2 regions of the Staphylococcus gallinarum genome follow, and region 1 is predicted to be linked to the other one. Evidence: predicted binding sites of a transcription regulator. Region 1 holds the regulator's gene; the other holds the start of a gene.
What was found. The regulator LexA, encoded in region 1, represses DNA repair genes until DNA is damaged. The targets are predictions, from matches to a motif close to CGAACATATGTTCG.
Positions count from the first base shown of each region.

Region 2: the regulator LexA is predicted to act here: its motif matches at 2,619-2,632, upstream of uvrB (excinuclease ABC subunit UvrB).

Region 1 is NZ_CP069082.1:1,614,865-1,619,312, reverse strand. It holds gene guaC (GMP reductase) at 1-8, shown strand, start outside; gene JN168_RS07610 (CAP domain-containing protein) at 76-1,041, shown strand; gene lexA (transcriptional repressor LexA) at 1,249-1,872, opposite strand; gene sosA (DNA damage-induced cell division inhibitor SosA) at 2,017-2,259, shown strand; gene JN168_RS07595 (DUF896 domain-containing protein) at 2,377-2,622, shown strand; gene tkt (transketolase) at 2,704-4,448, shown strand, end outside.
Region 2 is NZ_CP069082.1:2,204,054-2,208,501, forward strand. It holds gene uvrA (excinuclease ABC subunit UvrA) at 1-482, opposite strand, end outside; gene uvrB (excinuclease ABC subunit UvrB) at 488-2,470, opposite strand; gene JN168_RS10565 (CsbA family protein) at 2,776-3,006, opposite strand; gene JN168_RS10570 (YfbR-like 5'-deoxynucleotidase) at 3,012-3,653, opposite strand; gene JN168_RS10575 (COG3942 and LysM peptidoglycan-binding domain-containing protein) at 3,883-4,448, opposite strand, start outside.

The DNA.
Region 1 (4,448 bases):
GCGACTAAACTATAGTAGGTGTAAAAAATTAGAAAATTAATAGGATATATCGTTGTTATATTATTAATTGTATTAGTGATACCTGTTAAAGAATTTAAGCCGGTCGTTGGATTTGAACAACAATTTAAGTCTAAAGTAGCCAGTTGGACTTCAGGAACAACGACATCAAATAAGCCATTAAAAGTACCTAGCAAACAAGCTTTTGCAGTAAATAATATTCAAATGAATATGGATAAGTCTACTGTTACTGAAAAGTTAGGGAAACCCAAACGTATAACCACTAATGAATATGGTACAAAATGGTACACTTACTATTCTGATGACTATAGATCGTTTGTAATGGTAAGTTATATTGATAATAAAGTAAACGGGCTGTATAGCAATCAAAACGTAATCTCATCAAAAAGCAAAATAAAATATGGAACACCAAAATCTACTGTTCGTGATAGATTAGGAACGCCGATAACTGAAATTAGAAAAGGTCATACAAATTATGAAATTAAAGATGACGAGTATGATACTTTCCATGATGATCAAATATATACAACAGCTTTTTATGATAAACATAGTGATAATAATTTAACTGCCATATTGCAAGTGAGTGAGAGAATGGAATCACGATTGCAGCAACAATATGGAGCGCCGTCAGATGAATTAGCACACAGCTTTGAACTACAAAATTTTGATTTGGTTAATGCTGAAAGAGTACAACATGAACTGCCGACACTAAAATATTCTGAAAGCATTTCTGATACAGCGAGAAAGCATAGTGAAGATATGGCTAATAAGAATTATTTTGATCATACTGACTTGGAAGGTAATTCACCATTTGATCGATTAGAAGCAGATGGACATGATTTTAGTGCAGCAGGAGAAAACTTAGCATATGGTCAAACGAGCAGTATATATGCGCATCAAGGACTAATGAATTCACTCGGTCATCGGAAAAATATTCTGAAACGAGACTTCAATACACTTGGCGTAGGTGTTGAATTTAATAATAATAGACAACCATATTGGACAGAAAATTATACAGGATAATGTTTGATTTTCTTGTTTAAAGGGTATCCTTTAACTTGTAGAGGATGAGTTAGTTATGACAACAAAAAAAACAGATAAAACAGATGATATACTAGAAAAAATTAAAGAAGTCTTAGAGAAAAAAGACGAGAAATAAGAGGTTAAGCATTATGCTTAACCTCTTATTTTTATTGATATATAACTGTAACCAATAAAAGTTATATCTATCTACATTTCACGGAAAAGACCGACCACTTTACCTAACACAGAAACTTGTTCTAAATATATTGGATCCATAGAACTGTTCTCAGGTTGTAAACGATAACGCGCTTTTTCTTTATAGAAACGTTTGACAGTTGCTTCATTTTCTTCGGTCATAGCAACGATAATATCGCCGTTCTCTGCAATAGTTTGGCTACGAACAATTACTTTGTCTCCATCTAATATACCTGCTTCAATCATACTATCTCCAACGACATTTAAAATGAAGATATCACTATTATGAGTAGAAGTAAAATGCTCTGGAAGTGGAAAATATTCTTCAACATTTTCTACAGCAGTTATTGGAATACCTGCTGTAACTTTACCTATAACGGGAACATGAATTGTTTCTTCCATGTTCACAGGTTCGCCAATAGATTCACTTACTATTTCAATTGCTCTTGGCTTCGTTGGGTCTCGTTTAATATAGCCCTTTTCTTCAAGTCGTGATAGGTGTCCATGCACTGTAGAACTAGAAGCAAGGCCTACAGCTTCACCAATCTCTCTAACACTTGGAGGATAGCCTTTTGATTGAACAGTTTGCTTGATATATTCAAAAATTTCATTTTGTCGTTTCGTTAATTCTCTCATAATTTAGGCACTCCCTAGCTTTAATTTAGTTACATTATAGCATGGGCTAACAATTTTTACAAACGTTTGTTCGTTTTGCTATTGACTAAGAACAGATGTTCTGATAAATTGTTAATACAAACAAATGTTCTAGGAGTGGAAATTATGATTAAATTATATAAATCGCAAGTTAAGACGTATCTAATGGTATTAGTTGCTACAATGTTATTATGTACTATATTTATATTAACGGCACATCATAGTGATGGGACAGAACAAACGTACGAAATGACTGATCATAATGTTACTGAAAATATTAAACAAGATAAAGAAAAAGCACAAAGTGATCATCAAGACAGCGAACAAAGCGAACATCAAGTTACACCACTTATAGCTGCCGTAAACTAATCAATTTATTTGGGATGAACAAGTTAATAGAATAAATGGGATAAAATAAGCGAAACTATTTAGTTTCGCTTATTTTTTTGTTATATTCTTTTATATTAATGATAACGGAGGTTTATTATGGGAAACATTGATGGCGTAGACTTGGATAGAATTAATGAGCTCGCAAAGAAGAAAAAGACAGAAGGCTTAACTCAAGCCGAAGCTAAAGAACAATCCAAGCTAAGAAAAGCATACTTAGACTCATTTAGAGAGAAATTTAAACAACAATTAGAAAGCACACGAGTAATTGACCCTGAAGGTAATGACGTTACTCCAGAAAAAGTAAAAAATATTTTAGATTCAAAAAATAATCAAGGCAAATAGCAATTCAATTTTTTGTTAATTTTCTGTTAAATCATGTATAATAGGAATTAAACTAGCTAGAAGAAAGGAAGTCATTTTAAGATGAATAATCAAAAAGATCAATTAGCGATAGATACAATTAGAGCTTTGAGTATCGACGCAGTTGAACAAGCAAACTCAGGTCACCCAGGTTTACCAATGGGCGCAGCACCAATGGCATATACGCTTTGGACTCGTCATTTAAACTTTAATCCCCAATCAAAAGATTTCTTTGACAGAGATCGATTTGTATTATCAGCCGGTCATGGCTCAGCTTTACTTTATAGTTTATTACATGTTTCTGGTAGTTTAGAATTGGAAGAATTAAAACAATTTAGACAATGGGGTTCAAAAACACCAGGTCATCCAGAATATAGACATACTGATGGTGTAGAAGTAACAACTGGCCCACTTGGACAAGGGTTTGCAATGTCAGTAGGTTTTGCAATGGCTGAGAAACATCTAGCAGGTAAGTTTAATAAAGAAGATGCTAAAGTTGTTGATCATTATACTTATGTACTTGCTTCAGATGGAGATTTAATGGAAGGTATTTCACATGAAGCTGCTTCATTAGCAGGTCACAATCAATTAGATAAATTAATAGTATTATATGATTCAAATGATATCTCATTAGATGGAGATTTAAACAAGGCTTTCTCTGAAGATGTTAAAGGTAGATTTGAAGCATATGGTTGGAAACATATCTTAGTTAAAGAAGGCAATGACATCGATGCAATTGATAAAGCTATAGAAGAAGCTAAAGCACAAGATGTTCCTACTATTATTGAAATAAAAACAATTATTGGTTATGGTTCACCTAATAAACAAGCAACACATGGTGTGCACGGTGCACCTTTAGGTGAAGATGAAAGAAAATTAACTTTCGAACAATATGGCTTAGACCCAGAACAACGTTTCAACGTACCTCAAGAAGTTTATGAAATATTCCAACAAAGTATGTTAAAACGTGCAAACGAAAAAGAAGAAGCTTGGGAAAAACTAGTTGAAGACTATACTTCTAAATATCCAGAATTAGCTGAAGAATTCAAATTAGCTATTAGTGGTAAGTTACCAGTGGACTACAAAGAAGCGTTACCTGAATTTGAAGCTGGACACAGTGGTGCGTCACGTGCTGATTCTGGTGAAGTTATTCAAGCAATTAGTAAATCAGTACCTTCATTCTTTGGTGGTTCAGCCGATTTAGCTGGTTCAAACAAATCTAATGTTAAAGATGCAAGTGACTTTAACAAAGAAACACCAGAAGGTAAAAATATTTGGTTCGGTGTACGTGAATTTGCAATGGGTGCTGCAGTTAATGGTATGGCAGCGCATGGTGGATTACATCCATACGGTGCAACGTTCTTCGTATTTAGTGACTACTTGAAACCAGCATTAAGATTATCATCAATCATGGGCTTAAATTCAACATTCATCTTTACACATGATTCAATTGCTGTAGGTGAAGATGGTCCAACACATGAACCAATTGAACAATTAGCAGGTTTACGTGCGATTCCTAACATGAACGTGATTCGTCCAGCTGATGGTAATGAAACTCGTGTTGCTTGGGAAGTAGCATTAGAATCAGAAGGCACACCAACTTCATTAGTATTGACTCGTCAAAACCTTACTGCTATGGACCTTCCTAAAGAAACAGTTGAAGAAGGTGTACGTAAAGGTGGTTATGTAGTATTTGAGTCTGACAAAGACGCAGAATATTTATTATTAGCAACTGGTTCAGAAGTAAACTTAGCTATCGAAGCTGCTAAAGATTTAGAAGCACAAGGTAAAGGTGTACGTGTTGTTTC
Region 2 (4,448 bases), 590 kb from region 1:
TTTCTATGAGAAACGACGGGTGCTAACAATTGAATTTTAGTACGGTCTTCCAACTCCATAACACGATCGACCATCTGTTGCACTGTTTGTGATTCAATTTCAATGCCATGATTTGGGCATATTGGTTTCCCTACACGTGCATATAATAAACGGATGTAATCATAAATCTCTGTAACTGTTGCTACCGTCGAACGTGGGTTCTTACTTGTTGTCTTCTGATCAATAGATATTGCAGGTGATAAACCTTCAATTGTATCAACATCGGGTTTATCCATTTGACCTAAAAATTGTCTTGCATATGCACTTAATGACTCTACATAGCGACGTTGTCCTTCGGCATATATAGTATCAAACGCTAGTGACGATTTACCGGACCCTGAAAGTCCTGTCATCACAATCAACTTATCTTTAGGTATTTCGATATCTACATCTTTTAAATTATGGGCACGAGCGCCTTTAACTACAATAGATGGTTGTTTCATATACTTCACCCTTCTGCTTTTAATTCAAATAACATATCTCTCAATTCTGTCGCCTTCTCGAAATCTAAATCTTTGGCGGCTTGTTTCATTTCCTTTTCTATATTGGCAATTGTTTTTTCGCGTTCTTTCTTCGTTAATTTCTTAGGTACTTCTGTTTGTTGTTTTTCATTTGTGTCATCATTTTCTACTGTCGCGCTAATAACGTCATGGATTTGTTTATTAATGGTCGTTGGTGTAATACCATGTTTTTCATTGTATGCCATTTGAATATTACGACGACGTTCTGTCTCATCAATCGCATATCTCATAGAATCCGTAATTTTATCTCCATACATGATTACTTCACCTTTACTATTACGCGCAGCACGTCCAATTGTTTGAACTAATGAACGCTCTGATCTTAAGAAACCTTCTTTATCAGCATCTAAAATTACAACAAGTGATACTTCTGGTATATCTATACCTTCTCTAAGCAAATTAATCCCGACGATTACATCATAGGTACCCATTCGTAAATCTCTAATAATTTCAATTCGTTCTAATGTCTTTATTTCCGAATGTAAGTAGTTAACCTTAATTCCTGCTTCTTTCATATATGTCGTTAAGTCTTCACTCATTTTCTTCGTCAATGTCGTAACTAGTACACGTTCATTTCGGTCTATTCGTTCTTGAATTTCGCCAAGTAAATCATCAATTTGATTTTCCGTAGGTCGGACCTCAATCTTAGGATCAAGCAAGCCAGTTGGTCGAATAATTTGTTGTACCATTTCGTCTGTGTGCTCTAGTTCATAAGGTCCTGGTGTTGCAGAAACGTAGACCAGCTGATTTGTTTTTTCTTCAAATTCTTCAAACTTAAGCGGTCTGTTATCCAGAGCACTTGGCAAACGGAATCCGTGATCAACTAAGACTTGCTTTCGTGCACGGTCACCATTGTACATACCACGAATTTGTGGCAATGTCACATGAGATTCATCAATCATAACCAGCCAATCGTCACCAAAATAATCAAGTAAGGTATATGGTGTCGAGCCCATTGGTCTCAATGTTAAATGAACGGAATAGTTTTCTATACCAGAACAAAAGCCCATTTCTCGCATCATTTCTAAATCATAATTCGTACGTTGCTCTAACCGCTGCGCTTCTAGTAGTTTATTTTCCGCTCTCAATTCTTCCAAACGTTCTGCTAATTCATTTTCAATTCTTTGTATTGCAGATTTCATCTTTTCCTCACGTGTTACGAAGTGGGATGCCGGGAAAATTGCAAAATGTTCGCGCTCTCTCAATACTTCTCCAGTTAAATAATTGACTTCGCGTATACGATCAATCTCATCACCGAAAAATTCAACTCGAATACACATTTCCTCACGAGAAGCAGGAAAAATTTCAACAACATCACCGCGTACTCTAAAGGTACCTCTTCGGAAATCAATGTCGTTTCTAGTATATTGGACGTCAACTAACTTTCTCAGTAACTCACTTCTATCCATTTCCATACCTACACGTACACTTACAACTAAATCTCTATATTCTTCCGGATTACCTAAACCATAAATACAGCTCACACTGGCAATTATGATGACATCATCTCGTTCAAACAAAGCACTTGTAGCAGAATGTCGTAGTTGATCAATTTCATCATTGATTGATGCATCCTTTTCAATGAAAGTATCTGTAGATGGTACATATGCTTCCGGCTGATAATAGTCATAGTAACTTACGAAATACTCTACTCTATTTTCAGGGAAAAATGTCTTAAATTCACTATATAATTGACCTGCTAATGTCTTATTGTGTGCTATGATTAACGTCGGTTTGCCGACTTCTTTGATAACATTACTCATCGTAAATGTCTTACCAGTTCCCGTCGCACCAAGTAATGTTTGATGACGTTTCCCTTCATTTACACCTTTGACAATTTCTTTAATCGCTTCTGGTTGATCACCTTGTGGCTCGAAATTGGATTGTAGTTTAAATGGATAGTGTTCCATGTTGACACACGCCTCCTATATATTTTCTTATGTGACAAATGTAACGCAAAGTTCTATGCTTTAATATTGATTTGTCTACTAAATTGTAAATTATTGTGTATAGTGTATAACCTTATTCTATATTTTAACAGATTTATGCACAAAAAGACAAACGTTTGTTCGTTATTTTAACATGTGTAAACAACAAAAAACAAACATAGTATCTTACCATGTTTGCCTTAATTTATTGCTTTATTTATTTTAAGAAGGTAATTATTTTATAGTTTACAAGTCATTTTTACAACTAGATTGCTTGTAACTTATCATTAATCACCATCATGCTTATGAAATTCGAGTTGATCGATAATAATATATCCCGCTAATAATGACACGACATCAATAAATATGATCCATTCATTATGAAAAAAGCCTTTGGCAACAGATGCCCCAATTAAGATGAGTGTCAAAATAGTGCCGACCCATTTATTTCTCGTCAGCACACTAAATAGTACGACTAATATGCATGGAAAAAATGCCGCAAGCATATACCAAATCATCTATGTCACCCATTTCTATTATTTAGGATTGTCATCGTTGTTTCTCTCAGTTCGGCACGTGGAATAAAGTTCTCAGTTAACATCTCTGGAATAATATTATCTATAAAATCTTGCACGGAACTTAAATGATCAAATTGCATAATTGTTTCTAAAGACATCTCATAAATTTCAAAAAACAATGGTTCCGGGTTACGTTTTTGTATTTCTCCAAATGTTTCATATAATAAGTCAATTTTATCTGCTACCGATAAGATTTGACCCTCTAAGGAATCATCCTTACCTTCTTGTAACCTTTCACGATAGATATCTTGGTATGCTTCAGGAATTTCTTCGTTAATAAAATGATCTACCATTTCTTCTTCAACCTGTGAGAATAGTTTTTTTAATTCTCCACTCGCATATTTAACTGGTGTCTTAATATCACCTGTAAACACTTCAGCAAAGTCATGGTTTAGTGCTTTCTCATATAAACTTTTCCAATTCACTTCATTGCCATGATATTCTTCGACAGTTCCAAGATATTGAGCAATTTTAGTTACTTTAAATGAATGTGCAGCAACATTATGTTCAAAGTATTTGAATTGGCCTGGTAATCGAATTAATTTTTCTAAATCAGATAAACGTTTAAAGTATTGATGTACGCCCATGATATCGCCTCCTAAGTTTATTTAATGAATGATTATACTTGCTTTTATAATATCATTCAACAATCAAAATGTCTTATCAAATAGCTGTTAAACAAATAATTAGCAATTTAGAATTTCTATCTTTTCAGTTTATTAAGATTTCATATAAATTTTTATCGTTAAAATAAAGCCACACCGTAATATAACAGTATGGCTTTATCTCATATTAGAAATTATTTTTAAATTGTTACTAGTGAATATAGTTATACGCACTAGGTTGTTGTATCGTACGATATGATTTCTGTCCGACGCCTTGCCAATTCATTTCAGAAACAACAATGGATCCATCGGTATTTTTATGTTCTACCACACCAACATGTCCATTTGGACCAGATGTACTTTGCATAATTGCCCCTACTTCTGGCGTATGATTAACTTCATAACCACTTTGTCTAGCTGCATTTGCCCATTGATTGGCATTACCCCATAAATTGCTTACAGGCTTACCTAATTGACTACGTCTATCAAATGCGTAACTTGTACACTGACCATTATCATAGTAATTAGTGCCACCACTACGGCCAATACTTTGTTGTCCACTGTAATAATGATTGGCGTCATATTGATAAGCATTGGAATAATTACTATTTACATCATTATTCCACGATTGATAGTTAGAAAATTGAGTTGGTTGAGCCACATCATTCTGAGGATAATTCGGTGTCAATATTTGCGAATCACTTTCATCTGTTGGTTGTTGTAATGTATCTGGTGTCCCCCAGCTTGCTTTATCATCATTATATAAATGCTTTGAAC